DNA from 3 places in the Sphingopyxis chilensis genome. Region 1 is predicted to be linked to each of the others. Evidence: predicted binding sites of a transcription regulator. Region 1 holds the regulator's gene; each other region holds the start of a gene.
What was found. Region 1 encodes LexA, which represses DNA repair genes until DNA is damaged. Its sites were predicted from a motif close to GTTCCNCNCTTGTTCT; they were not measured.
Positions count from the first base shown of each region.

Region 2: the regulator LexA is predicted to act here: its motif matches at 3,263-3,278, upstream of recA (recombinase RecA).
Region 3: the regulator LexA is predicted to act here: its motif matches at 1,745-1,760, upstream of VSX79_RS01365 (ribonucleoside-diphosphate reductase subunit alpha).

Region 1 is NZ_CP142394.1:2,120,168-2,129,848, forward strand. Features, by position in the region: gene VSX79_RS09710 (tetratricopeptide repeat protein) at 1-1,402, shown strand, start outside; gene VSX79_RS09715 (alpha/beta fold hydrolase) at 1,490-2,554, shown strand; gene VSX79_RS09720 (anthranilate synthase component II) at 2,652-3,242, shown strand; gene trpD (anthranilate phosphoribosyltransferase) at 3,239-4,237, shown strand; gene trpC (indole-3-glycerol phosphate synthase TrpC) at 4,234-5,028, shown strand; gene moaC (cyclic pyranopterin monophosphate synthase MoaC) at 5,025-5,495, shown strand; gene VSX79_RS09740 (molybdopterin molybdotransferase MoeA) at 5,492-6,682, shown strand; gene lexA (transcriptional repressor LexA) at 6,758-7,438, shown strand; gene VSX79_RS09750 (ComEC/Rec2 family competence protein) at 7,392-9,551, opposite strand; gene gltX (glutamate--tRNA ligase) at 9,611-9,681, shown strand, end outside.
Region 2 is NZ_CP142394.1:1,032,006-1,041,686, forward strand. Features, by position in the region: gene VSX79_RS04570 (M13 family metallopeptidase) at 1-411, shown strand, start outside; gene VSX79_RS04575 (hybrid sensor histidine kinase/response regulator) at 502-2,889, shown strand; gene VSX79_RS04580 (response regulator) at 2,879-3,232, shown strand; gene recA (recombinase RecA) at 3,353-4,432, shown strand; gene speB (agmatinase) at 4,583-5,398, shown strand; gene VSX79_RS04595 (glutathione S-transferase family protein) at 5,414-6,064, shown strand; gene VSX79_RS04600 (hypothetical protein) at 6,054-6,647, shown strand; gene VSX79_RS04605 (hypothetical protein) at 6,750-7,490, shown strand; gene alaS (alanine--tRNA ligase) at 7,554-9,681, shown strand, end outside.
Region 3 is NZ_CP142394.1:267,281-276,961, reverse strand. Features, by position in the region: gene VSX79_RS01370 (EAL domain-containing protein) at 1-1,079, shown strand, start outside; gene VSX79_RS01365 (ribonucleoside-diphosphate reductase subunit alpha) at 1,801-3,738, shown strand; gene VSX79_RS01360 (membrane protease subunit) at 3,749-4,141, shown strand; gene VSX79_RS01355 (ribonucleotide-diphosphate reductase subunit beta) at 4,166-5,230, shown strand; gene VSX79_RS01350 (hypothetical protein) at 5,352-5,579, shown strand; gene VSX79_RS01345 (hypothetical protein) at 5,623-6,624, shown strand; gene VSX79_RS01340 (hypothetical protein) at 6,902-7,651, shown strand; gene VSX79_RS01335 (hypothetical protein) at 7,689-8,186, opposite strand; gene VSX79_RS01330 (hypothetical protein) at 8,413-8,595, shown strand; gene VSX79_RS01325 (hypothetical protein) at 8,707-8,862, shown strand; gene VSX79_RS01320 (hypothetical protein) at 9,080-9,589, shown strand.

The sequences.
Region 1 (9,681 bases):
GCCGCGCAGCTCGGCCTTGTGGGTCGATGTCGCGCGCTTTCGCGAGGCCAACGCCGACACGCTCGGCGCCCGCGACGCGGTCGATTATGCGATCGAACTCGACAAGGCGAACAGCGCGGCGCTGGCGTTCAAGGCGAATCTCGTGCGCGGCGAAGAGGGACTCGAAGCGTCGCTTGGCTGGTATGCGGAAGCGCTCGTCGCCAACCCCGACAATGCGGACGCGCTCATCGACCAGGCCGCGACGCTCGGCGACCTCGGCCGGTATCGCGACATGCTGGCGGCGCTGCGCCATGCGGCAGCGATCGTGCCGCGCGATCCGCGCCTCTATTATCTGCAGGCGGTGCTCGCGGCGCGCGTGGGCAAATATGCGCTGGCCCGCAGCCTGCTCCAGCGCACGCGCGGCGAACTCGACGAACAGCCGTCCTTCATGCTGCTGAGCGCTATCGTCGAGCTCGAACTGGGCGGCGAGGCGGTCGCGGCAAACTGGGCGGACCGCTTGCTCGCCGAGCAGCCGCATAATTTCACCGCGCGGCGCATCCTTGCCGCCGCCGAATGGGCCGATGGCGATGCCGACGCCGCGCGCGAGGCGCTGCTGCCGCTCACCCGCCGTCCCGACGCCGACAGCTGGTCGCTGATCCTGGCATCGCGCGCGGCGGCGGAGCTGGGGCGCGATATGGAATCGGCGGATTATCTGGGGCGCGCCGCGGCGCTCAGTCCCGGCGAAGCCATTCCCTTCGCTATCGACGATGATTACGGGCTGGTCGCGATGGCGGCCGATGCCGCCCCGCTCGACCCGGCCAAGGCGATCCCGGCGATCGCGGTCGACCTGGCGAGCGGTAATAGCGCGCGGGCGATCGGGCGCGCGATGCAGCTGCGCGACGCGAACCGCGGCGTCGCCGACGCGCATATCCTGCTCGGCGACGCGGCGCTGGCGGGCGGGCGGTTCGACCTGGCGGTCGAGGCCTATCGCGCCGCGCGCGCCATCGATGCCGGCGAGCGCACCACGCTACGCCTCGCCAACGCGCTGTATCGCGCGGGCGATGTCGCGGGATCGGGCGCCGCGATCCTGGCGCTGCGCGACGGGCAGCCGTCGAGCATCGCCGCCGACCGGTTGGCGGGGCACCTCGCGATGGACCTTCGGCATTGGGACCGGGCGATCGGTCATTTCGACCGCGTGCGCCGGCGGATCGGCGACCGCGACGCGGTGATCCTGCGCGAACTGGCGCGCGCCTGGGCGGCGAAGGGCGACGATGCGCGCGCGTTGCTGCTGATCGACCGTGCCTATCGGTTGCAGCCGCTCAACGCCGGGATCATGGAATTTTACGCGGGATTGCTGGAAAAGCGCGGGAAAGCGCAGGCCGCGGCGGACCTTCGCGACAAGGCGGCGCAGATCGGGCGCTAGCGAAGAGGCAAAAGCGGTTCGCGGCCGTTTTCGCGGCGCGATGCGGGAGGCTTATCACGGCCGGGCAAACCGGCTAGCGTCGCTTTCATGCGCAAGATTCTCGCCTCGCTCGCCCTTCTCCTGACCAGCGCCGCCGCCGCGCACGCACAGACGATCGACGGCGCGGTCGAGGGTGACGCGGTCCTCAAGGATTTCGCCTTCGCGACCGGCGAAAAGCTGCCCGAGCTCAAGATCCATTACACCACGCTCGGCACGCCGCGGCGCGACGCCGCGGGCGATGTGACCAACGCGGTGATGATCCTCCACGGAACCGGCGGGACCGGAAAGCAATTCTTCCAGCCGCAGTTCGCCAACGAACTCTTCGGTCCCGGCCAGCCGCTCGATACGGGCAAATATTACATCATCCTGCCCGACAATATCGGCCATGGCGGCTCGTCGAAGCCGAGCGACGGCCTGCGGATGAAATTCCCGCGTTACGATTATAACGACATGGTCGGCGCGCAGCACCGGATGCTGACCGAAAAGCTCGGCGTGAAGAAGCTCAAGCTCATTCTCGGGACGTCGATGGGCTGCATGCACGCCTTCGTCTGGGGCGAGACGCGCCCCGGTTTCGCCGAAAAACTCGCGCCCTTCGCCTGCCTGCCCGTCGAGATCGCGGGTCAGAACCGCATGTGGCGCACGCTCGCGATCGACGCGATCAAGGCCGACCCGCAGTGGAACGGCGGCGATTATACCGCCCCGCCCGTCGCGGGCCTGCGCACCGCTGCCTCGCTCCTCCTGATCGCGGGCGCCAACCCCTATGCGTTGCAGGCGCAATATCCGACGCGCGAAGCCGCCGAAAAATACAAGGACGAGGCCTTCGCGCGCGCCTATGGCCGCGGCGACGCCAATGACATGATCTATCAGCTCGACAGCTCGCGGACCTACAATCCCTGGCCCGACCTCGAAAAGATCGAGGTGCCCGTCCTGTGGATCAATTCGGCCGACGATTTCATCAACCCGCCCGCCTATGGCATCACCGAAAAGGCGGCGGCGCGCATGAACAGGGCGCGCTTCATCCTGATCCCCGCGAGCCCCGAAACCAAGGGACACAGCACCCACACATGGGCGAAGTTCTGGAAGGACGATGTCGCACGGCTGATGGCGGAGTAGGCCCGCTATGCCACCGTCCGGATGACGAAGTTGGGTTTGCGCCCGCACAAGCTTCTATCCCTTCCCCAACCCCTGCAAAAGCGTTAGTGCGCCCTCCATGATCCTCGTCGTCGACAATTATGACAGCTTCACCTTCAACCTCGTTCATTATCTGATCGAGCTCGGGGTCGAGGTGCGCGTCGAGCGCAACGACGCGCTCACGGCCGCCCAGGCTCTTGCCACCGGCGCCGACGCGATCCTGATTTCGCCCGGCCCCTGCACCCCGAACGAAGCCGGGATCAGCCTCGACCTCGTCGCCGCCTGCGCCGAAACCCGGCGTCCGTTGCTCGGCGTCTGCCTCGGCCACCAGGCGATCGGCCAGCATTTCGGCGGCACCGTCCAGCGCGGCCATTTGATGCACGGCAAGACCTCGCCCGTCTGCCACGACGGCAGCGGGCTCTACGCGGGCCTGCCCTCGCCCTTTCAGGCGACGCGCTACCACAGCCTCGAGGTCGTCGACATTCCCGAGCGCCTGTTGATCAACGCGACGAGCGACGACGGCGCGGTGATGGGCTTCCGCCACGCCGAACTGCCGATCCACGGCGTCCAGTTCCACCCCGAAAGCATCGCGACCGAGCATGGCCACGCGATGCTCGCCAATTTTCTGAAGATCGCGGGGCTGCCGGTCGGCGAGCGCAAGGCGGCATGAGCCGCTTCGGCCCCTTCCCCGACCCCTCGGTGCTGCTCGATCATGACGAGGCGGCCGACGCCTTCGCGACGATGCTCGACGGCGGCGCGAGCGACGAACAGGTCACCGAATTCCTGATCGCGCTGTCCGACCGCGGCGAAACGATGGTCGAAATCGCCGCCGCGGCGCAGGCGATGCGCGACCGGCTGATTCCCATCGACGCCCCGACGGGCGCGATCGACGTCTGCGGCACCGGCGGCGACGGCCACCATACGCTCAACGTTTCGACCGCGGTATCGATCGTCGTCGCGGCGTGCGAGGTTCCGGTCGCAAAGCATGGAAATCGCGCGGCTTCTTCGAAATCAGGAGCGGCCGACACACTCGAGGCACTGGGCCTCGACATGGAGCGCGCCGACCGCATGGCGGAGGAACAGCTCGCCGACCTCGGCATCTGCTTCCTGTTCGCCGGCACCCGCCACCCGGCGATGAAGCGCATCATGCCGATCCGCAGGGCCATCGGGCGGCGGACGATTTTCAACCTGATGGGCCCGCTCGCCAATCCCGCGCGCGTCACGCGGCAGCTCGTGGGCATCGCGCGCCCCGCCTATGTTCCCGTCTATGCCGAGGCGCTCCACCGGCTCGGCACCGATCATTCGCGCGTGATCTCGGGCGACGAGGGCCTCGACGAACTCTCGCTCGCGGGCGGCAACGAGGTCGCGGTCGTGACGCCCGAAGGCGTGCGGATGCAGCGCAGCACCGCCGCCGATGCGGGCCTGACCACGCGCTCGCTCGATGAAATCCGCGGCGGCGACGCCGAATATAATGCCAGGGCGCTTCGCCGCCTGCTCGAGGGCGAACCCGGCGCCTATCGCGACGCGGTGCTCTATAACGCCGCCGAGGCGCTCGTCGTCGCCGGCGCCGCCGACACTTTGCTCGAGGGCGTCGAGGAAGCCGCCGAGGCGATCGACAAGGGTCTCGCCAATGCGCTGCTCAATTGCTGGATCGCCTATAAATGAACAAGCTTACCCAGATACTTGCTGCCAAAGCCGCAGAAGTCGCCGAGCGCCGCGCTCTGCGCTCCTTCTCCGACCTCGACGCGATCGACGCCGGCCCCGTGCGCGGCTTCGCGAAAGCACTGCACGCCAGGATCGACGCCGGCGGCTTCGGCCTGATTGCCGAAATCAAGAAAGCTTCGCCCTCCAAAGGATTGATCAGGCAGGATTTCGATCCCGCCGACCACGCCCGCGCCTACGCGGCAGGCGGCGCCGCCTGCCTGTCGGTCCTGACCGACGCGCCCTGGTTTCAGGGGCATGAGGATTACCTCATCGCCGCGCGCGCCGCCTGCGCGCTTCCGGTGCTCCGCAAGGATTTCATGGTCGACCCCTGGCAGGTCGCCGAGGCGCGCGCGATCGGCGCCGACGCAATTCTGATCATCGTCGCCGCGCTCGACGACGGCATGATGCAGGAGATCGAGGCGGCAGCGATCGAACGCGGCATGGACGTGCTCGTCGAGGTGCATGACGAAGCCGAACTCGACCGCGCGCTGAGCCAGCTCGAATCGCGCCTGATCGGCGTCAACAACCGCGACCTGCGGACCTTCGAAACCGATCTCGCGGTCACCGAACGCCTCGCCACGCGCGTCCCGCCGGGCACCCTGCTCGTCGGCGAAAGCGGCATCGCGAGCCACGCCGATTGCGAAAGGCTCGCCAAAAGCGGCGTAAAAGCCTTCCTCGTCGGCGAAAGCCTGATGCGCCAGGATGACGTCACGGCGGCAACGAGGGCGCTGCTGGAGGGCGCCGCGGCATGACGCGACCGACGCACCTCGACGAAAGCGGGGCAGCGTCGATGGTCGATGTCGGCGCCAAGCCCGCGACGCAGCGCCGCGCCGTCGCCGGCGGGCGCATCACCATGTCTCAGGAGGCGCTCGAAGCGATCCGCAGCGGCAATGCCCCCAAGGGCGACGTCCTTTCGACCGCGCGCATCGCCGGCATCATGGCCGCAAAGCGCACCGCCGACCTTATACCGCTCTGCCACCCGCTCGCGCTGACCAAGGTCGGCGTCGATTTCGCGTGGGAAGACAATGGTATCGCCGTCACAGCTGTCGTCCAAACGGCGGGCCAGACCGGCGTCGAGATGGAGGCGCTCACCGCCGCCTCGGTCGCACTCCTCACCCTGTACGACATGGCGAAGGCGCTCGACCGCGCGATGATCCTCGGCGACATCCGCCTCCTCGAAAAGAGCGGCGGTCGCTCGGGCGACTGGCGCGCCGGATGAGCGGGCTGCTCGCCGTCGAGGAGGCGCAGGCGCGGCTCTTCGCGCTTCGCGAACCGCTCGGAAATCAAAATATCGATTTTTCCGAAGCGCTTGGCCGCCACCTTTCGGACGACGTTGTCGCTTTGCGCGACCAGCCCGCCGCGCCGCTCTCCGCGATGGACGGCTATGCGATCCGCTTCGGCGACATGCCGGGGCCCTGGATCATTGTCGGCGAAAGCGCCGCAGGCGGCGCGCCCGACCGCAGCGTGGCTCCCGGTGAGGCGATGCGCATCTTCACCGGCGCGATGCTTCCCCCCGGCGCCGACACCGTCATCGTGCAGGAGGATGTCGTGCGCGATGGCGGCGCGCTGACGCTGGCGCGCGACGGCCCCGGCGCGCGCGGGCGCCATGTCCGCTCGCGTGCGGCCGATTTCGCCGCGGGCGATCGCCTGCTTGCCGCGGGCACGCGTCTGACGCCCGGCGCGATCGCCGCCGCGGCGATGAGCGGCGCGGGCGCGCTCGGCGTCGGCCGCCGCCCGCGCGTCGCGATCGTGACGACCGGCGACGAACTTGTCCGGCCCGGACACCCGCTCGCGCCCGGTCAGATCCCCGACAGCAACGGCGCCATGCTGGCCGCGATGCTCGCGGGCGACGCCGAAGGCGCCGTCCTCGCGCACCATGTCCCCGACGATCGCGCGACCCTTGCCCGAATTCTCAAGGAGTTGGCGCGCCGTCACGACGTCATCGTGACCGTCGGCGGCGCGTCGGTCGGCGATCACGATCATGTCCGCGGCGCGCTGGACGAGGCTGGCGGGCGGCTCGCTTTCTGGAAGATCGCGATGAAGCCCGGCAAGCCGCTGATCGCCGGAACGCTGGGCGAGGCGGTGCTGCTCGGCCTTCCCGGCAATCCCTCGTCGGCGTTCGTCACGGCGACGCTGTTCCTGCTGCCGCTCGTCCGCCATCTTTCCGGGGCAAGCGATCCCTTGCCGCCCGCGCATCAGGCGCCCCTCGCCGCGCCGCTCGGCGAAGGCGGCACGCGCCGCGATTATCTGCGCGCGCGCCTCGAAAACGGCCGGCTCATACCCATGACCGGCCAGGAAAGCGGTCGCACCCTCCCCCTCGCCTCGGCCAATGCGCTGCTGATCCGCGACATCGGCGCGCCCGCCCGCGATGCCGGGGCGATGGCGGACTATATCGTCATCGCTTGACAAGTTCCGGTTTGTTCCACTATCGTTCCTGCTATGTCCGGCCCGTTCGCAACGGGTCATCATGGAGAACGACCGATGTTGACCGCGAAGCAGCATGAACTGCTCCACTTCATCCAGGAACGCCTCGACTCGAGCGGCATTTCGCCCTCGTTCGAAGAGATGAAGGAGGCGCTCGGCCTCAAGTCGAAATCGGGCATACACCGGCTGATAAGCGCCTTGGAAGAAAGGGGTTTCCTCCGCCGCCTTCCCAATCGCGCGCGCGCGCTCGAAGTGCTGAAAGTGCCCGAAGCGGCGAAATCCGCGGCGCCGCTGCGCGAAAATGTCGTGCCGCTGCGCAAAAACCCGCCGGCGATGCGGCCGATCGCGGCGAACGACATCGTCGAGGTGCCGCTCCACGGCAAGATCGCCGCCGGTGTGCCGATCGAAGCGTTCGAGGATCACAACAATCTCGCTGTCCCCGCCGCGCTCCTCGGGTCGGGCGAACATTATGCACTCGAGGTATCGGGCGACTCGATGGTCGAAGCGGGCATTTTCGACGGCGACTATGCGCTGATCCAGAAGGCGAGCACCGCGCGCGAGGGCGATATCGTCGTCGCGCTCGTCGACGGGCAGGACGCAACGCTCAAATATTTCCGCCGCGAAGGCCAGATGATCCGGCTCGACCCCGCCAACAGCGCCTATGAGCCGCAGCGCTACCCCGCCGAACGCGTCATCGTGCAAGGGCGCCTGTCGGGATTGCTTCGTCGTTACCACTAAGCTGCTGCGGCAGCCGCCACGGATGCTCGTCGCCCGCGCGCAGCGCGGCGACGGCGCGGGGCCTATTGCCCAGATAAAGCGCCAGCCCGCCGGTTTCGGCAAGGCTGTCGCGGTCGATCGTCATCCAGCGTGCCGTGCATTCGCGCGGCAGCCAGCGGTCGCTGATCACGACATCGGCGGCGGCGCAGGCCGCGGCCATATCCGCGCCGTCGATCCGGTCGCGCCCGTGTGACGCCAGGATGACGCGCCGCGCCCTGCCCTCGCCTTGCGTCCAGCGGCAGAAATCGCGATTGCACTCGACATGGTCCAGCTCGGCGAGCGACAATAGGGGCGCGTCGACGCCGCCCGCCTCGGCGACCGTATCGCGAACATAGTCTCCCGCGCGGTCGCGCAGCAGCGCATAGCCGCCATCGGGCAGCGCCGCCGCGATATGGCGCCCGTCACCGGTGATCAGAAGGTCGGGGCGCGGCGCGGCGAGCAGTGCCGCCGCCCCGATCGCCAGCGGCACCGCCCCGGCGGTGCGCCAGCGCGTCTGCCACAGCAAAATCCAGAGCCCGCCGAAGACCGCGAGGGCAAAGCCCCATGGCGGAAAGCTCGGCAGCGTCGCGACCGCGCCGGGCGCGTCGGCCACGCCATGCGCCAACGCGATCAGGGCTTTCAGCGCCTGTTCGGCGACCCACCAGAAGGGCGCGCCCAGCCCGACGCTGTCGAAGAGGAGCGCGAGCGCCTCCGCCGGCATGATGACAAAGGTCGTGAGCGGGATTGCGACGACATTGGCAAGCGCGCCATAAAGCCCCGCCTTGTGGAAATGGAACAGCGCGATCGGCGCCAGCGCGACCTCGACGACCAGCCCGGTGATCAGCAGCCCGGCCACCCCGCGACCCAGCCGGAACGCCCGCGGCTCCTCGCGGCGCGCGAGGAAACGCTGCATCGGCCGGCTTTCATGGAGTGCGACGATCGCGGTCACCGCGGCAAAGCTCAGCGGGAAGCTTGGCCCGGCCAACGCTTCGGGCCGCCAGACCAGCACGATCAACGCGCCCGCGGCGACCAGCCGCAGCGTCAGCGCCTCGCGCCCCATCAGAAAGGCGACGAGGACGAGGAGCGCGGCGATGAACGAGCGCAAGGTCGGCACCTCGGCGCCGGCGAGCCAGGTATAGCCGCCGCCTGCGATCGCCCCCGCGGCCGCCGCGAGCGGCAGCACATAGCCCGCGAGCGCCAGCCGCCGGCTGAGCGCAAACAGCCGCATCGCCAGCAGCATCGCAAAGCCGACCACGGCGGTCACGTGCAGCCCGCTGATCGACAGCAGGTGCGCCAGCCCGCTGCGGCGCATCGCTTCCTCGTCGGCTTCGCCGATCGCGCCGCGATCGCCCGTCACCAGCGCCGCCGCGATGCCGCCCGCCGACCCCTCGACTTCGCCATGGATATGCGCGCTCAGCCGCGCGCGCAGCGGCGGCGAGGCCGCGCCCGTCCCCGGCACGCGGGACACGTCGCCCAATATCGTCCCGACCGCGCCGATGCCGTCGAACCACGCGCGCTGCGCGAAATCATAGCCGCCGGGCAGGCTCGCGGTCGGCGGCGGCATCAGCCGCGCGCGCACGCCGATCGTTTCGCCCTCGGCAAGCCCCGCCGCCTGCTCGGCGCGCAGCGTCAGGCGCACGCGCGGCGGCAGGTCGCTTCGCCGCTGCGGCAGCGCGAGGATGCGGACCTGTCCCTTGGCCGGAAGCAGCTCGACGCGCTCGACGACGGCGGGAAATGCGGTCGTCACCGGCGCCGCGAGCACGGGCGCCGCGACCGACAGCGCGCGGATCCAGATCAGCAGGACGCCCGCCGCCGCGGCGCCGCATCCGACGACGAGCGTGCGGCCGAGCCGGCTCTGCCAACCGATCAGCAGCCCGAACAGCAGGCCCGCCGCCAGCGCGAGCAACAGTCCGGTCCAATGCGCCTCGGCAGGCAAGGCAAGCCAGGCAGCGATCCCCGCGCCCAACGCAACGGGAAGCCAGAGCCCGATCCGTTCGCGCTCGGCTTCGAGACGCGCTTCCAGCGCTTCGCCCGCCCGTCGCGCGGCCGCCGCCCAGCGCGTCGAAATGGGCGTTTGAAGCGGACTTGTCGCCATGCTAGGGGCACCCCCGATCCCCGTCCAACAGGGCGGCAAAGTGAGTGAAAGAGGCCGTAGTGGCAACCGAAAACCAACCCAAAGCGGTCGAAGCGACCCCCGAAGCGACGGGCGCCGACGTCGTGACCCG
Region 2 (9,681 bases), 1.1 Mb from region 1:
GACGTCGCGGCCTTCGAGGCGGCGGGCAAGGCGCTGATCGCGCAATATGACGCCTATGAAGTGCTTCCGGGCGAAAAGCTCGACGGCACCTTCACGCTGGGCGAGAATATCGGCGACCTCGCCGGCCTGACCATCGCCTATGACGCCTATAAAAAGTCGCTCGGTGGCAAGGATGCGCCGGTGATCGACGGGCTGACCGGCGACCAGCGCTTCTTCCTCGGCTGGGCGCAGGTGTGGCGGCGCAACTATCGCGAGCAGAATCTGTCGCAGCGCATCACGACCGATCCGCATTCGCCGTCGATCCAGCGGACTTGGGTCTCGCGCAATCTTGACCCTTGGTATAAGGCCTACCAGATCAAGCAGGGCCAGAAGCTCTATCTGGCACCCGAGGACCGCGTTCGCATCTGGTGATGCGCCACTGAGAAAGAGTGTCATTTGACCGTGCAAAGCCTGCCCTCCGCTGATGGTGATGTCATCAGGGGGGCGGGCCCTGCCGCCGGGCTGCTTTCGGCTCCGGCGGGCCTCTCGCGGCTCGACGCGGGCTTGCTCGGCGGCCTTGTGCTGCTTTCGGCAGCCTTGCTGTTCTGGGCGACGGGCAGCGCGATTCTGGCGGCAGGATTCGTGGCGGGCCTGGCCGTTGCGGCGGCCGGCGTACTGCTTGTGCGCCGGGTCTTTCCCGCAGCCGTGTCGGGCGAGGCTGCCGCGCCCGACTGGACGATGCTGCGCCAGGCGGTCAATCATGACGATGTCGCGATCGCGGTGACCGACCGCGCGGGGCGGATGGTCTGCGCGAACGACCTGTTCGGCACCTGGTTCAATGGTTTCGTGACGCCGCCTGGCCTCCCGCTCGAAGGACGCGGCGCCGAAATGCTTAAAAATGCCGGCCGCATCGCGTGGCGCGACGGCGAGGGGCATGCCGACGATATCGCGATCGGCCCGCTGCAGTTGCGCGCGCAGGTGACGCGCGCCGGGCAGTCGGAGGATTATCTCGTCTGGCGCTTCTCGGCGCTCGAACGGCTCGACTTGGTCGCTGAAATCGTCCGTCATCTCGACGGGCCTGCGGGCCGGACGCTGGGTCATGCCGGTGTGATGGCCGCGCTCGTCAGCGCCGAAGGGCGGCTGCGCGTCGCCAACCAGGCCTTCCTCCTCCGCGCGCTGGGGGAGGATGACGCGCTGCATTATGCCGGCCGCGACGTTGCGCCGATGATCCGGCTCGATGACGCGGGCGCACTCTATTTCGCGCGTGAGGGCGACCGCGCGACGCCCGTGCGGCTGATTCAGATCCCGCTAGCGCCCGCCGACAGCAATACGCCGATGCTGCTCGCGTTGCTCGACGAGGAAATGGGGCCGGCCGACCGCGGCACCGCGCAGACCTATGTCGAAACCTTGCTGTCGCTGCTGCCGTTCGGGCTGGCGATGGTCGATCGCGACGGGCGCTTCCTTTATATGAACCGTGCCTTCGTCCGGGCGGCGAGCCTTCCCGAAGGCAAGATGCCCCGCTACCCCGGCGACATCGTCGTCGGTGAAGACAAGGGGCCGCTTGCCGACATGATCCGCCGCCACAGCAGCGGACAGCAGGTCGGCGGCGACCTGTCGATCCGGCTCGCAGGGCAGAGCGGCGATCCCGTGTCGATGCGCGTCGTCGGCGTGCGCGGGCTCGGCGAGGCGGCCGTGCTTTTGAGCCTCAAGGATTCGAGCGAGGAATCGCGCCTCAAGCGCCAAGTGGCGCAGGCGTCGAAGATGCAGGCGGTCGGCCAGCTTGCTGGCGGCGTCGCGCATGATTTCAACAATATCCTGACCGCGGTGCTCGGCGCGTGCGACCTGATGTTGATGCGCCATACGCCCGGCGACAGCGACTATGACGACATCCAGCAGATTCGCAGCAACGCCAATCGCGCCGCCAGCCTGACGCGGCAGTTGCTCGCCTTCTCGCGACAGCAGACGCTGCGCCCGCAGATATTGCAGCTGCCCGACGTGATTTCGGAGGTGTCGCATCTTTTGAAGCGCCTGATCGGCGAGACCGTCCAGCTCTCGGTGCATCACGGCCGCGGCCTTGGCGCGGTGCGTGCCGATCCGGGCCAGCTCGAACAGGTGATCATCAACCTTGCGGTCAATGCGCGCGACGCGATGCCGGGCGGCGGGACGCTGACGATCGAAACCTATCCCGTCTCGGCCGCCGACGTGCGGCAGATGGGCAATGAATTCATGCCCCCTGCCGACTATTGCGCGCTCAAGGTCAGCGATACCGGCACGGGCATTCCCGCCGACGTGCTGCCCAAGATTTTCGAACCTTTTTTCACGACCAAGGATGTCGGCAAGGGCACCGGACTTGGCCTGTCGACCGTCTATGGCATCATCAAGCAGTCGGCGGGCTATATCTTCGCCGACAGCAAGCCGGGGCAGGGGACGAGCTTTTCGATATACCTGCCCGTTCACCGCGCCGGCGGCGACGCTCCCGTCGCTCCGCCGCCACCCGCGAAGCCCAAGAAGAGCCAGTGGGGCACCGGCACCATCCTGCTCGTCGAGGACGAGGATATGGTGCGCGCCGTGGCGGAACGCGCGTTGACCCGCGCGGGTTATAGCGTCGTGACCGCCTCGCAGGGCGAAGAGGGGCTCGAACGGTTCGCACAGATGGAGAAGGTCGATTTGATCATCAGCGACGTGGTGATGCCGACGATGGACGGCCCGGCGATGGTGCGTGCGATGCGCGCCAAACGCCCCGACCTGCCGGTCCTGTTCATGTCGGGCTATGCCGAAGAACAGCTCCGCCAGTCGATCGACATCGACGATGTCGCCTTTCTGCCCAAGCCCTTTTCGGTCGCGCAGCTCGCCGAGGCGACCTCGGCGGCGCTCGACGATGCTGCGCATCGGGTGCCCAATGGCCAGTGATCGCCGCATCCTGCTCGTCGAAGACGATGTGCTGATCGGCATGATGCTTGCCGACATGTTCGACGCGCTCGACCTTCCCGAGCCCGCGCAGGCGACGAGCAACGAGGAGGCGCTCGCGCTGATTGCCGCCGAATCGCTCGCGGGGGCGCTCGTCGACATCAACCTCGGCGACGAAAAGGGCTGGCCGGTCGCCGATGCGCTCGCCGAACGCGGCATTCCCTTTGCGTTCACTTCGGGCGGCGGCGATGTCCTTCCACCCGCGCACGCGCATCGCAAGCTGATCACGAAACCGTTCCGGATCAGCGACATCGAGGCGGCGCTCGATGAGTTTTCGGCGGAATAACGCGCTTTTCGACAAAGTCGATTTTATATTGTTCCCCTCTTGTTCCATGAGAACAAATGTGGCACATAGTCTGGCATTGCGATGCTTCTGCCGTCGCTCTAGAGCTGGAAAGGGACGGTCATGGCCGGACAATTGTCACTCGTCGAATCGGGGAAATCAGTGAACAACACGGACAGGCAGAAGGCGCTCGACGCCGCGCTCGCGCAGATCGATCGCGCGTTCGGCAAGGGCTCGGTGATGAAATTGGGCTCGAAGGAAGCCATGCAGGTCGAGGCGATCTCGACCGGCTCGCTCGGCCTCGACATCGCGCTTGGCGTCGGCGGGCTGCCGCGCGGCCGCGTCATCGAAATCTACGGCCCCGAAAGCTCGGGCAAGACGACGCTCGCGCTGCATACGCTCGCCGAAGCGCAGAAGGGCGGCGGCACCGTCGCCTTCGTCGACGCCGAACATGCGCTCGACCCCGTCTATGCCCGCAAGCTCGGGGTGAACATCGACGAACTCATCGTGTCGCAGCCCGACACCGGCGAACAGGCGCTCGAAATCGTCGATACTCTTGTCCGGTCCAACGCGATCGACGTGCTCGTCGTCGACTCGGTCGCGGCGCTCGTTCCGCGCGCCGAAATCGAAGGCGAAATGGGCGACAGCCATGTCGGCCTGCAAGCGCGTCTGATGTCGCAGTCGCTGCGCAAGCTCACCGGCTCGATCAGCCGCTCGCGCTGCATGGTGATCTTCATCAACCAGCTGCGCATGAAGATCGGCGTGATGTACGGCAATCCCGAAACCACGACCGGCGGCAACGCGCTCAAATTCTACGCCTCGGTCCGTCTCGACATCCGCCGCACCGGCCAGATCAAGAATGGCGACGAGATCGTCGGCAACACGACGCGCGTGAAGGTGGTGAAGAACAAGGTCGCACCGCCGTTCAAGCAGGTCGAATTCGACATCATGTACGGGCAGGGCATTTCCAAGATCGGCGAGATCCTCGATCTGGGCGTCAAGGCCGGCATCGTCGAGAAATCGGGCGCCTGGTTCAGCTATGACTCGATCCGTATCGGGCAGGGCCGCGAAAATTCCAAAACCTTCCTCAAGGACAATCCCGAGTTGATGGAGCGGCTTGAAACCGCGATCCGCGGCCGGACCGAGGCGGTGGCCGAGGAAATGATGGCCGGCCCCGACGACGAGGGCGACGACGACAATTGATTGCCATCCGGCCGGTTCGCCTTGCTTGAACCGGCCGGCCGACGGCGGCGGGCCACCAGCCCCTTTGACCTGCACTCTCCCCCTCCCAAGCAGGTCGGCCCGCCCGCCGTTGATCCTTGCGCCGCTTCTGCCAGCGGCTACAAGCGGCGCATGCCCGCGATCCGCCTTTTCGGCTTGCCCACCGACATCAACAGCAGCTTCGAACGCGGCGCCGCCGCCGGCCCCGCGGCGATCCGCGCCGCCCTGTGGAGCGACCGCGGCAATATGGCGAGCGAGCTCGGCGTCGAAATCGGCACCGACATCGCCCTCACCGACGACGGCGACCTGCCGCTGACCGAAGACACGGCGCGCGACGATGCGGCGATCCGCCGCCACCTTGCCTATGTGCGCGAAGATGGAGACATTCCGCTCGCGCTCGGCGGGGACCACGCGGTCACTTTCCCGCTCGTCGAGGCGGCGGCCGCTTGCCACGGACCGGTGACGATCCTCCACTTCGACGCGCATCCCGACCTCTATGATGATTTCGCCGGCAATCCGCGCAGCCACGCCTCGCCCTTCGCGCGTATCTGCGAGGCCGGTCATGCGAAGCGGCTGGTGCAGGTCGGCATTCGCACCCTTAACCGTCATTGCCGCGAGCAGGCGGAGCGCTTCGGCGTCGAGATTGTGCCGATGGCCGGTTTCTCGCCCGACCGCGTCCCGGTGCTCGACGGCCCGCTCTATATATCGATCGACCTCGACGGGCTCGACCCGTCGGCAGCGCCCGGCGTCGCGCATCCCGAGCCGGGCGGCCTGACGGTTCGCGAACTGCTCGCCGTGCTGCACAAGCAGACCGCGCCGATTGTCGGGGCGGATATTGTCGAACTGCATCCCGGTCGCGATGTAGGCGATGTGACAGCCATTCTCGGCGCCAAACTCGTCCGCGAACTCGCGGCGCTGATCGACCGCAACGGCCCCTATCGCCCCTGATCCAAAGGAAAGTCCATGAACCTGATCGTCCACCATCTGAACAACAGCCGCTCGCAGCGCATCCTCTGGCTGCTCGAGGAAATCGGCGCGGCTTACGAAATCAAATATTACGACCGCGATCCCGTCACCAATCTCGCCCCGCCCGAATTGCTCGCGGTTCACCCGCTCGGCAAGTCGCCGGTGATCGAGGAGTTCAACGATTCCGTCTCCGGCGGCAAGGGCCGTGTGATCACCGAATCGGGCGCGATCACCGAATATCTGTGCGAACGCCACGGCGGCGGCCATCTGGTGCCGGAACGCGGCAGCGATGATTATATCACGCACCTCGAATGGCTGCATTTCGCCGAAGGCTCGGCGATGACGCCGATCCTCCTGCGCATCTATACCGCGCGCCTCGGCGAAGCGGCGGCCCCGCTCGAGCCGCGCATCGCGCAGCAACTCGACGCGCACTTCGCATATATGGAAAGCCGCGTCGGCGAGAGCGGTCATTTCATCGGCGACAGCCTGTCGGCCGCCGATATCATGCTCAGCTTCCCCGCCGAGATTGCGGTCATGCAGGGCATGGCGCCGCGCTACCCCAAACTGGCCTCATTTGTGAACGCCTGTCACGACCGCCCGGCATGGCAGCGCGCGCGGGAGAAGGGTGGCGCCTATTATGGCTATTGAGCCTGGAGGCCGCGCGCTGCTCGCCTCCGCGGCCTTGATGGCGGGGCTTCCGGCCGCTTTCGCCGCGCCGCTGACGCTCGCGCCCGAAGTGGAGCGTCAGATCGTCGCGCCCGAAGGGATGTCCTTTCAGCCGTCGGCATCCGACGAGGAGGGAGCGGTCGACCGGTTCGCCGAATATACGCTTGCACTGGCAAAGCGCGATTTCGCAGCGGCCTATGCGATGCTGCGCCTCTCGTTCCAGGCATCCAATCCGCGGCTCGAATGGGAAATGAACCAGCGCAAGCGGGGCACCTTGTGGGCCGACGGGCAAATCCGCCCGCTGCGCCTCAGCTGGTATATCGATCCCGCCGGGCAGCCGCCGGGTGTCTATGCCGCTTTCGACTTTCGCGGCGACCGCAAGGACGGGACGATGGACTGCGGCTACGTCGTTGTTCACCGCGCCGAGCCAGCCGCCGGCTGGACCGTCGTGCGCACCGACACGTCCGAAGTGCCGCCCGACCTGATCGAAGACGGCGTGCCGAAGGCCGATGTGTTGCGCCAACTGCCTTGCTACCTCGGCAAGGGCATTGCGACCGCCCTGTGATCCCAAGCGAAATTTGGGCTTGCCGGCGCGCGCGCGCCTGCGCACGATAGCGCGCAGGACGCGGCGCCGGGGGGCGATGCGCGAAGAGGTGGGGAACGGATTATGGCGACGATTTTCGTGGCGGCATTGCTTGCGGCGGCACCGGGCGCGCCCGAAATCAAGATCGAGGCGGTGCCCGGCCGCGGCTATGCCGCAACGGTTCCGCTCATCGACGAGAACCAATATACGCCGGTCATCGAGCGGATAAAGCTGATGGCGGCCGAGCGATGCGGCGGACAGAGCGTCCGGTTCGGGCGCTTCTTTTTCGACAATGAGATCGACGTCGACCGCGGCGTCACGATCATCAAGGACTTTCGCCAGGCCTTTTCCTGCTTCGATCCCGCCACCGATCCCTATAAGCCCGTGCCCGCGGACTGGAAGGCGAGCGCGGCCGAAACCGCGGGGGCGACCCAATATATGACGCGCTTTCTGGACAATCTCGACGCCGGGAACGGGCGCGCGCTGGCCGCGATGATGGACCCGCAGCTCGAGGCGACGACCGACGAGATGACCCGGTTCAGCCGCGAAGCGAAGATGCACCAGACGGGCAGCGGCCGTTTCACCGCCCGATTGGACGGCTGGCTCAACAATCCGCCCGACGCGGCCTATCCGGGCGCCTACGCACTGTTCGCCGTCATCAGCTCGCATCCCGGAATTGCCGGAACATGCGGCGGCGTGCTGCTCTATCGCGTCAACGATGGCAAATATCGGATCGCGCAATATGACGTGCGCTATGTTTCGCAGAAGCTGATCGACGAGGAGGGCATGAGCGACGAGGAACTCGATCGCCTTTGCCGTCGCTAGGCGGCAAGCGCCGCCGCGCGTATCGCGCTTGAGAAACGCGTCGTTCCGCACTAGATCGCGCGCATGACATCGACCAACGACATTCGCCGTTCGTTCCTCGACTATTTCGGGGGGACGGGCCACCATATCGAACCGTCGGCGCCGCTGGTGCCGTACAACGACCCGACGCTGATGTTCGTCAACGCGGGCATGGTGCCGTTCAAGAATGTCTTCACCGGGCTGGAGAAGCGCCCCTACAGCACCGCGGTATCGGCGCAGAAGTGCGTCCGCGCGGGTGGCAAGCACAATGATCTCGACAATGTCGGCTATACGGCGCGGCACCATACTTTCTTTGAAATGCTGGGGAATTTCTCCTTCGGCGACTATTTCAAGGAGCAGGCGATCCACCACGCCTGGACGCTGATCACCAAGACCTGGGGTTTGGCGCCCGAGAAGCTGACGGCGACCGTTTACCACACCGATGACGAGGCGTTCGACCTGTGGAAGAAGATCGCCGGCCTGCCCGACGAGCGCATCATCCGTATCGCGACGAGCGATAATTTCTGGTCGATGGGCGACACCGGCCCGTGCGGGCCGTGCAGCGAAATCTTCTATGACCATGGCGACCATATCTGGGGCGGCCCGCCGGGATCGCCGGAGGAAGACGGCGACCGCTTCGTCGAGATCTGGAACCTGGTGTTCATGCAATATGAGCAGCAGCCGGGTGGCGAGCGCGTCGATCTGCCGCGGCCGAGCATCGACACCGGCATGGGCCTGGAGCGCGTCGCGGCGGTGCTGCAGGGCGTCCACGACAATTATGACACCGACACCTTCAAGGCGCTGATCGCGGCGTCGGTCGACCTGACCGGGATTCCGGCCGAGGGCGCGACGCAGGCCAGCCACCGCGTGATCGCCGATCACCTGCGCGCATCGAGCTTCCTCGTCGCCGACGGCGTGCTGCCGTCGAACGAGGGGCGCGGTTATGTGCTGCGCCGGATCATGCGCCGCGCGATGCGCCACGCGCATCTGCTCGGCGCGAAAGACCCGCTGATGCACCGGCTGCTGCCGTCGCTGACCGCCGAGATGGGCGCCGCCTATCCCGAGCTGATCCGCGCGCAGCCGCTGATCGCCGAGACGCTCGAGCGCGAGGAAACGAAATTCCGCCAGACGCTCGACAAGGGGCTGAAGCTGCTCGACGAGGCGACCGCCGGCATGGGCAAGGGCGATACGCTGGCGGGCGAGGTCGCCTTCAAGCTCTATGACACCTTTGGCTTCCCCTACGACCTGACCGAGGATGCGCTGCGCGCGAATGATATCGCGGTCGACCGTGCGGGTTTCGACGCCGCGATGGCGCAGCAAAGGGCGGCGGCGCGCGCGGCGTGGAAGGGCAGCGGCGAAAAGGCGTCGGACGAAATCTGGTTCGACCTGGCCGAAACCAACGGCAGCACCGAATTCACCGGCTATACTTCGACCGCGGGCGAGGCGACGGTCATCGGCCTCGTCAAGGATGGCAAGCCGGTCGACGAGGTCCAGGCGGGCGACGCGGTGGTGGTGCTGACCAACCAGACGCCTTTCTATGGCGAGAGCGGCGGCCAGATGGGCGATGCGGGGACAATCGCGACGCTCGAAGGCGCGAAGGCGTCGGTGAGCGATACCGGCAAGCCGCTCGGCCGCCTGCACACGCATCAGGCGAAGCTGGAAGCGGGAACGCTGAAGGTCGGCGACACGGTGCAACTGACGGTCGATGCCGAACGCCGCGATCGCATCCGCGCCAATCACAGCGCGACGCACCTGCTGCACGCGGCGCTGCGGAATCGGCTCGGCGGGCATGTGACGCAGAAGGGCAGCCTCGTTGCCGAAGACCGTTTCCGTTTCGACTTCTCGCATCCCAAGGCGCTGACCGGGGAAGAAATTGCGCAGATAGAGGCGGATGTGAACGCGCAGATTCGCGGTAATGAAGCCGTGTCGACGCGGCTGATGACGCCCGACGATGCGGTCGCGGCGGGTGCGCTCGCGCTGTTCGGCGAGAAATATGGCGACGAGGTTCGCGTGCTCAGCATGGGCAAGGCGACCGACACGCATTATTCGGTCGAGCTGTGCGGCGGGACGCACGTCCGCGCTCTGGGCGACATCGCCCTGTTCAAGATCGTCAGCGAAAGCGCGGTCTCTTCGGGCGTGCGGCGCATCGAGGCGCTGACCGGCGAAGCGGCGC
Region 3 (9,681 bases), 1.9 Mb from region 1:
TCGCGTCGCAGGGCACGACGCTCCACCACGATCTCGACGGCACCTTCGCCTGGCTTGTGCCCTATTATCAGCACAGCCAGATCGAAGGCCAGCTCGCGGGCCTCGCCGCGCTGTTCAACGCGCCGCTGACGATCGGCGAGCTGCGCGTCGATGTCGCGATCGCCTTCGGGGTCAATGACGAGTTCGAAGGGTCGAACGCGCAGCGCCTCGCCGCGGCGCTCGTTGCAGCCGAACGTGCAATCCGCACGCGTGCGCTGTGGACCAAATATACCTCGCGCCAAAAGGAAGACGCCGGCTGGCAGCTCTCCTTCCACTCGCAGCTCGAGGATGCGCTGACCGGCGGCGACATCTGGGTCGCCTTCCAGCCGCAGTATGAAATCGCGACGAACCGGCTCGTCGGGGTCGAGGCGCTCGCGCGCTGGACGCATCCGACGCGCGGGCCCATCCCGCCCGACGAATTCATCGTCCAGGCCGAAAAGAGCCAGGACATCTATCGCCTCACCCTGTTCGTGATGGACCAGGCGATCCGTTCGGCGGCGCAGCTGCGCGAGCGCGGCCTCCATATCAACATGTCGGTCAACCTGTCGGCGAGCCTGCTCGACCATAGCGATCTTGTCGGCACGATCCGCGTGATGCTGACCGCGCATCACCTGCCGCCCGAGGTTTTGACGATCGAGATCACCGAAACCGCGCAGATCGAAAACAGCCGTCAGGCGCGCCAGACGCTCGCGCAGCTTCGCCGGACGGGCATTCGCCTGTCGATCGACGATTATGGCACCGGTCAGTCGAACCTCGAATATCTGACCGAGATCGAAGCCGACGAAATCAAGATCGACAAGCGATTCGTGATGACGATGCGCGATTCGCAGCGGAACCTCGAAGTTGTTAAATCGACGATCGACCTCGCGCATCGGCTCGGCGCCGTCGCGGTCGCCGAAGGCATCGAGGATGCCGAAACCATGGCGCTGCTCGCCAGCCTCGGCTGCGATGTCGGCCAGGGTTATCATCTTGGAAAACCGCAATTGTTTTCCGAACTTACCGCGACCCTTACCGCGCTCCCCCATAACCGCACCGCATAACTGCCAGATTGGCGGCAATGTTTATAGTTAAGACTCGATTTACCTTACTAATTAAGGTATATGCTCCGTTAACTGTTCCGTATGGGCAGTGCCAACAGGAGATCTGAAATGGGTTGGTTTTGGAAATTTCTGGGTGGCGGCGGCACCGGCAACGGTGGCGGTCAGGCCTAACTCGGAAACAAATTAAGGACAGGGCTCCGGCATCGCCGGGGCCCTTTCTTTTTGTCCGGCGCCGATCTGTGCGGCGCCGTGCGAAACCCGCCCGCGCCCTCGTCGCTTCGCGCTTCGGCGCCAACGTGACATCGCGGCAAGTCCTTCTTCCCGATCGAAAAAATTTCGGGCCGCCACCCATATCCGCTGCTTGCCGCGCAAACCCGCGGAAAGGCTGGCGCTGCGCCCGTGGCGCGAGCATCTGGGGCGACGAGACGAATCAAATTATCGACGAGTTGAGTCCCCGAACTGTCATTTACCGTCTTGCATCGTCGCGCCGACGTGGCACTATAGGTGGTGGGTCAACCACGGGGGCACCCCAATAAATTGTATCAGGCTGTAAGTGGCGGATTTCCGTCGTCCATTGCATATGGACCCGGAAAAACCCTGACTGCGCCCAAAAAAAGTGCCCCGTGGACGGGTTTAGATGCTAGGATCGGGGCTTCGCCCTGAGTCGAACAAGACAGGAACAAGCGCACCCATGTGCGCGGTCAGATCGGGGGCGAATGCAATGGATTTTCGGGAAAGCGAACGGGTGGAGACGAGCGACGTGGCGACGATGGAACTGGCGAAGAATGACGCTCCGGCGGCAAGTGAGTCGAAGGATGATTCGGCGCCCGTGAAGCTGAACGACGGCGGCGAGGCGAAGGTCCACGCGCGCCGGTTCGCCATCGTCACCGATGCGAGCCGCGACGCGCTGCTCACCGATTTCGGCAAGGAAACGCTGCAGGACCGCTATCTGCTTCCCGGCGAATCCTATCAGGATCTCTTCGCGCGCGTCGCCGACGCCTATGCCGACGATCAGGATCATGCGCAGCGCCTCTACGACTATATCTCGAAGCTGTGGTTCATGCCCGCGACCCCCGTGCTGTCGAACGGCGGCACCGGCCGCGGCCTGCCGATCAGCTGCTATCTGAACTCGGTCGACGACAGCCTCGAGGGTATCGTCGGCACGTGGAACGAGAATGTCTGGCTCGCCAGCCGCGGCGGCGGCATCGGCACCTATTGGGGCGCGGTGCGCGGCATCGGCGAACCCGTGGGCCTCAACGGCAAGACCAGCGGCATCATTCCCTTCGTCCGCGTGATGGACAGCCTCACGCTCGCGATTTCGCAGGGCTCGCTCCGCCGCGGTTCGGCCGCCTGCTATCTCGACGTCTCGCATCCCGAGATCGAGGAGTTTCTCGAGGTGCGCAAGCCGTCGGGCGACTTCAACCGCAAGGCGCTCAACCTCCACCACGGCGTCCTCATCACCGACGAGTTCATGGAGGCCGTCCGCGACGGCGCCGAATTCAACCTGCGCAGCCCCAAGGACCAGAGCGTCCGCGGCACCGTCGACGCGCGCTCGCTGTTCCAGAAGCTCGTCGAAACGCGCCTCGCAACCGGCGAGCCCTACATCATCTTCATCGATCAGGTGAACCGCATGATGCCCAAGCATCATCGCGACCTCGGGCTCAAGGTCACCACCTCGAACCTCTGCTCGGAAATCACCCTCCCCACCGGCCGCGACCATCTCGGCAACGATCGCACCGCGGTCTGCTGCCTCTCGTCGCTCAATCTCGAAACCTGGGACGAGTGGAACGGCGACAAATTGTTCATCGAGGATGTCATGCGCATGCTCGATAACGTCCTGCAGGACTATATCGACCGCGCCCCGCCCGAAATGGCGCGCGCCAAATATAGCGCTAGCCGCGAACGCTCGGTCGGCCTCGGCGTCATGGGCTTCCACAGCTTCCTCCAGGCGCGCGGCCTGCCGTTCGAGGGCGCGATGGCGAAATCGTCGAACCTGCGCGTTTTCAAGCATATCCGCGCGCAGGTCGATCAGGCGTCGATGCTGCTCGCCAACGAGCGCGGCCCCTGCCCCGACGCCGCCGATCAGGGGGTGATGGAGCGCTTCAGCTGCAAGATGGCGATCGCGCCGACCGCGTCGATCTCGATCATCTGCGGCGGCACCAGCGCGTGCATCGAGCCGATCCCCGCGAACATCTACACGCACAAGACGCTCTCGGGCAGCTTCTCGATCCGCAACCCGCACCTCGAAGCCCTGCTCGTCGACAAGGCGAAGAACAGCGACGCGGTGTGGAACTCGATCCTCGAACGCGGCGGCAGCGTCCAGCACCTCGACTTCCTGTCGCAGGACGAGAAGGATTGCTACAAGACGAGCTTCGAGATCGACCAGCGCTGGCTGCTCGAGCTCGCCGCCGACCGCACGCCGTACATCGATCAGGCGGCATCGCTGAACCTGTTCATCCCGGCGGACGTCGAGAAATGGGATCTGCTCATGCTCCACTATCGCGCGTGGGAACTCGGCATCAAATCGCTCTATTATCTCCGCTCGAAATCGGTCCAGCGCGCCGGCTTCGCGGGCGGGGTCGAGGCCGACAACACGCCCGAGGCCGCGAAATTCGAACTCGCGACCACCGATTATGACGAATGTCTCGCGTGCCAGTGAGGACTGGCCGATGAACAAGAACGCCGGGTGCACCCTGGCGGCCATCGGGGTGGCGGTCGTCCTGCTGCTGGTCGTACTGATCGGATACCCGCAATACCGCGTCTATTCGCAGCGGCTGGCCGGTGAGGCCGCCTTGGCCGAAGCGCAATCGTCGCGGCAAGTCGCAATCCTCGAGGCGCGCGCCAAGAAGGAAAGCGCCATCTCGCTCGCCGAGGCCGAGGTCATCCGTGCCAAGGGTGCGGCCGAAGCGAACGCGATCCTGCAGAACAGCCTCGGCGGCCCCGAAGGCTATCTGCGCTATTTGCAAATCCAGGCGCTCGAATCATCGCGCGCCTCGCTGATCTATGTCCCGACCGAGGGCGGCCTTCCCGTTACCGAAGCCCGCCGCCTCGCCCCCCAATAACCGCCTGTCTCAAGGAAGTCCGCCATGCCGTTGTTAGAAGCCCGCAAGACCTACAAGCCCTTCGAATATCCCTGGGCGTTCGATTTCTGGAAGCGCCAGCAGCAGATCCACTGGGTTCCGGAGGAAGTGCCGCTGGGCGAGGATTGCCGCGACTGGGCGCAAAAGATCAGCGACCATGAACGCAACCTGCTCACGCAGATTTTCCGCTTCTTCACGCAGGCCGATATCGAGGTGCAGGATTGCTACCACGAAAAATATGGCAGCGTGTTCAAGCCGACCGAGATCAAGATGATGCTGACCGCGTTCAGCAACATGGAGACGGTGCACATCGCGGCGTACAGCCACCTGCTCGACACCATCGGCATGCCCGAGAGCGAATATGGCATGTTCCTCGAATATGACGAGATGCGCGCCAAGCACGACTATATGGGCACCTTCGGCGTCGAGAATGACGAGGATATCGCGCGCACGCTCGCGATGTTCGGCGGCTTTACCGAGGGGCTTCAGCTTTTCGCCAGCTTCGCGATGCTGATGAACTTCCCGCGCTTCAACAAGATGAAGGGCATGGGCCAGATCGTCAGCTGGTCGATCCGCGACGAAAGCCTCCACTGCGAAGGCATCATCAAGCTGTTCCACACCTTCACCAAGGAACGCGACTGCCTGACCAAGGCGGTGAGGGAAGACATCATCGACACCTGCCAGAAAACGGTGCGGCTCGAGGATGCGTTCATCGACCTCGCGTTCGAACAGGGCCCCGTCCCCGGCATGACGCCCAAGGAGATCAAGCGCTACATCCGCTACATCGCCGACTGGCGCCTGGGCCAGCTCGGCTTCCAGCCGATCTACATGATCGACGAACACCCCCTCCCCTGGCTCGCCCCGCTCTTGAACGGCGTCGAGCACGCCAACTTCTTCGAAACCCGCGCGACCGAATATAGCAAGGGCGCGACGCGCGGCGACTGGAACACCGTCTGGACCAGCTTCGACAGCCGCAAGAAGGCCAGGACCAGCGAAGACGCCGCCCCCGCGGGCGACGCCGAAAACGACGGCGAGGACATGTTCGCCAAGGCCGGCATCGCCGCCGAGTAAGCGACTCCAAACCCCTCCCGCTTGCGGGAGGGGCAGCAAGACTTGGGAGCTTGCTCCCTAGTCGCCGCGGGGAGGGCACAGGCGCCACCCCACGACACAGAACAAGAAGTCAGAGGCCAAAATGACCGAAAAGAAACCCAAACTCCTGATCCTCAGCCAGCCGCAGCGCGCCACGCTCGAAGGCCTCTCGAACCGCCGCCCCCAACTCCCCACCGACCCCGTGCGCGACGAACTCGTCACGCTGGGTCTGGTGGTCAAACAGGGCGCCAAATGGGCGCTAACCCCGCAGGGCAAGAAGGTGCTGGCGGCGAACTCGAACCGGCGCAATGCTGGGGGGTTTTCGGTTTGAAAGCCGCAATGTAACTGCCGACTAGTGCAGGACAGGCTTTGATTTGCACATCTTCATCGACGAATCTGGTACCTTCGCTATACCGGCCGCAGGGCAAACGAGCCCCTGTATTGTCGGCGCGCTCATTGTGCCCAACTATACGATTGATCGCCTTTTTCAAAAGTATGAGCGACTGCGTCAACATCTGCCCAAGGAGGGGGACGAGGTAAAAGGGCGGCGGCTTAACGAGGCTCAAGTCAATTCCGTCATAACATTGCTCAGACGAAATCACTGTCTTTTCGAAGCTATCGTGATCGAAATGGGGAGAGAGTCTGCAACGGATATTGCAGAGCATCAACAAAAGGCAGCGGAAGCGCTAACTGCCAACCTAACAGAAAAACATCATCCAGAGCTTGTCGCAGGCGTGAAGAAGCTCAAGTCGCGTCTCGAAGCGATGGCCCTGCCACTCTATGTGCAAGCTGCACTAATGAACGTGCTACTCGCTCGGATCATACGAGAGCTTCCAGCCTATTGGATACAGCGGCAACCAAAGGAAATTCTCAATTTTCATTGGGTGGTTGACGGTAAGGGGGTCGATAGCGAGACCAGCTCGGAAAACTGGTGGTCGACAACCAAGGCAGGATTCCTCCAGTCCGCGTTAGCTCGCGAACCAGTGATCATGCTGGACTGGTTGGATTATGCCGCGTTTGACAACAAATACCTGATGCCAATGCCCGACTATCTGAAAGAAACGATACTTCCTTACGAACACGGATATAATCTCAAGTTGATTTTGGAAGAAGATTTTCGGTTCAACTCGGGCGTCGATTATGGACTCGAATTGGCAGATATCGTGACCAACACTACACGGCGCGCACTCAAAGGAAATCTTGGTCCGGAAGGCTGGCGGCAAATTCCTGCGCTGATGATCGCGCGCGAACAGGCACTCCACTTTTGCTCACTGAGTAAGGCAGTCGATAGTTCTCATCTTCCTTACCGCGACGTCGTGATGAAAGCGTTCAGACACGGAGGCCGGGATATGCTCACGGCGGCAAGCCGTCGCTAAACACGCATGGATGCCGGATCAAGTCCGGCATGACGATGTGAAGAGAAGCGTCCGTTTCATCCCCATCTTCGTCACCCGCAGACGAGGCCCGTGACTCGTCTGCCTTGATCCGGGGTCCATCGCCGCCCTAGCCTCGACCCCATACACGTCGCCCCTCATCCCCTGCGCCATTTCGGCGCCGCACCAAAAGTAAACATGATTGACGAGTAACCGGTTTCCTGATCTCCCCTGTCAATGGCGAGCAGGGGGCTCGCCTGTTTTGGGGGTTACTTAAACAATGAAATCGAACCTGCTCGCGGGCGCCGTGTCGCTCGCGCTTGTCATGCCTGCTTTCGCTCCGGCGGTCGCTCAGGAAACGGCGGCGCCTGTCGAGGCCGCATCCGCGCCCGCGGTCGTCGCCATACCGGTTGCGGCGCCCGCGCCCAATTCGACGCGCACATTGGCGGCGAACACCGAAGTGCTGCTCAGCATGAACGAAGAACTGTCGACCAAGAAAAATGAAGAAGGCGATACCTTCTACATGACCGTCGTCCACGATGTCGTGCAGGACGGCTATATCGTGATTCCGAAGGGCGCGCGTGCGACGGGCGAGATCACATGGCGCACCGGAAAAGGCGCGTTCGGCAAGTCGGGCAAGATGGAAATCGAGCTTCGCTATATCGACATCGGCGGCAAGCGCGTGCCCCTGATCGGCAGTTTCCGTCAGGAAGGCGAAGGCAACACGGTCGCCACCGTCGGCGGCGTCATCCTTGCGGGCGTGTTCGCCGCCTTCATCACCGGCAAGAGCGGCCGGATTCCGGCTGGCCGCGAACTCAGCGTCCGCACCAAGGAAGAATTGGCCTTCGCCGTGCCGACCACCGCGCCGGCGGCCCAGCCGGCGGTGATGGCGGTCGCCGTCGAAGCCGCGCCGGTCGCCGTGCCCGTGGGTGCAGCGGTGGCGGCTCCCGTGGCCGAGGCCGTTCCGGCGGCGGTTCCGGCCGCAACGCCTGCGGCCGAACCGGCAGCGACGCCCGTTACCGAAGGCTGACGATAAGAGGGGGCCGGGTCGGCCGACCCGCCCCCCCTCAATGCACCGTAACCGGCCGCACCCCGCCGCTCGCGCGCGCCGCGGCGAACATCACCCCGTCGCGCACCACTTCGGGCGGGTCTTCGAGCATATAGAGCTTCACCAGCTCGCGCGTGACCTCGCTGTCGTCGTCGACGACCAGCCGGAGCGAGTGCAGCCCCGTCTCGCCGCGCGTGACCACCACGCCCTTCACCAGAACGAGCGGCCAGCGCGCGCTGCCGCCGCGATACAGCGTCACCCCGTCGTGGCGCAGATAGGCGCCGCGCCGCCGCCACATGCCGAAAAAATAGCCCCACACCGTCAGCACCGCGACAATGCCGATCAGCAACAGCGGCTGCCCGAAGATCATGTACCGCAGCGCATCGATGGGATCGCCCTCCCAGTTCAGCCGCGCCGCCAGCACGCCGAGCAGTACCACGCACGCGAATTGCCACCCCACCAGGGGCGCGGCGCGCAGCCGCGCGATCACCACCATCTTCCGGTCCCCGTTCGTCATCGCGGCCTAGATAGGAAGTGCAGCCGCGCCGCGCCAGTCCGGCGGCTCGCGGAAAGGCCGCGGGCGAACGCCTGTCGCGCCTTGGCGGCTTTGGGGTGGGGTGAGCGGACGCTCCTCTGTTTCCGTTCGTTTCGAGCGAAGAATCCTGCGAACATCCCTGCGCCCGATGCAGCCTTCGCCATCCCCGCCCGTTGACCCGCTATCGAGGGGGCACAGGAGACAGATCATGGAATGGACCCTCATGACGATCCTCGGCCCGATCCTGCTCGCCGCCGTGCTCGCCTGGGCGATGCTCAACAACCGCCGCAGCCGCGCCGAGAAACAGCGCACCGAGGAAGCGACGCGCATCCGCCGCGAACAGGAAGACCGCGACCAGAAGGCGCGCGAGGCGGAGGGCGGCGCGGCCTGACGCGCGCCATCGCGCCGCGCCTCCGCCGGGGCTAAACGCCCCGGCCGCGCGGCGAACCGCTGCCGGGAACCGCGGCGCCATGCTATGATGCGCGGCGAAAGGAGAAAGCCCATGCAGGCCGTAACCGAAGGCGACCGCCGCAGGGAGGTGAAGATCCTCCTCGACCGGATCCGGGCGCATCCCGAGCGCGACTGGAGCGAAGCGCGACGACGCATCGCGACGCTCAACAAGCTGATCGTCGCCCCGCCGCGCGCGCATACGCACTAGCCGAGGGCATTTATCGAGAGGAGCGGTGGAGCCTCAGCCTCCGTTCTCGCGCCCCCCCCTCGCCATTCGTCGCCCGCGAGCGGCCGCTCGTCGCATTCGGGCGCGGCGCGATGCAACGAGCGGAGTTCGCGCCGGTTTCTCCGTCGAAGGCATCGTCGCCGCCCTCTTCCCCCCCCCCCCGGGGCGTCGACGATGCCGACCCATCATGGAGAGAGAGATGCGCAAGCCCCCCGCTCTTGGCGCGCTGGCCCTTTTGGCGGCCGCCCCCGCCCTTCTCGCCGCAACCCCCGCGCTGGCCCAGGCCACGTCCGCCGCGTCCGCGTCCGATGCCGCGATCGGCCGCGACGGCGTCGCGAACGTCAACCTTGTCGGCAAGGTCGGGCTGGGCGGCAATGCCGCGGTTCAGGACGCGACCGACCCCGTCGGCGGCATGGTCGATCAGGTCGATGGCGCGGTGCAGAAAAGCGTCGATGCCGCGAACCTGACCCTCGCGACGCGCGAACAGGTGCGCGCCGGCGCCGAGCTTTACGGCACCGACGGCAACAGCGTCGGCACGGTGCAGAGCGTCGAGGGCGACACCGCGGTCGTCGTCCGCGGCGGCAAGCTCTACAATGTGCCGCTCGCCGAAATCTATCATGGCGCCGTCGGCGCCACCCACGGGCTTGTCACCAAGCTGTCGCAGGCCGAAATCCAGGCGCGCACGACCGCCGAGGTCGAATCGCGCTGACCCCACAAGCCGCGGCGACCTCCCGCACGGAGAGATGTCGCCGCGCGCTGGGGGAGCCGGGTGCACCTGGCTCCCCGCCCGACAGATTTTGA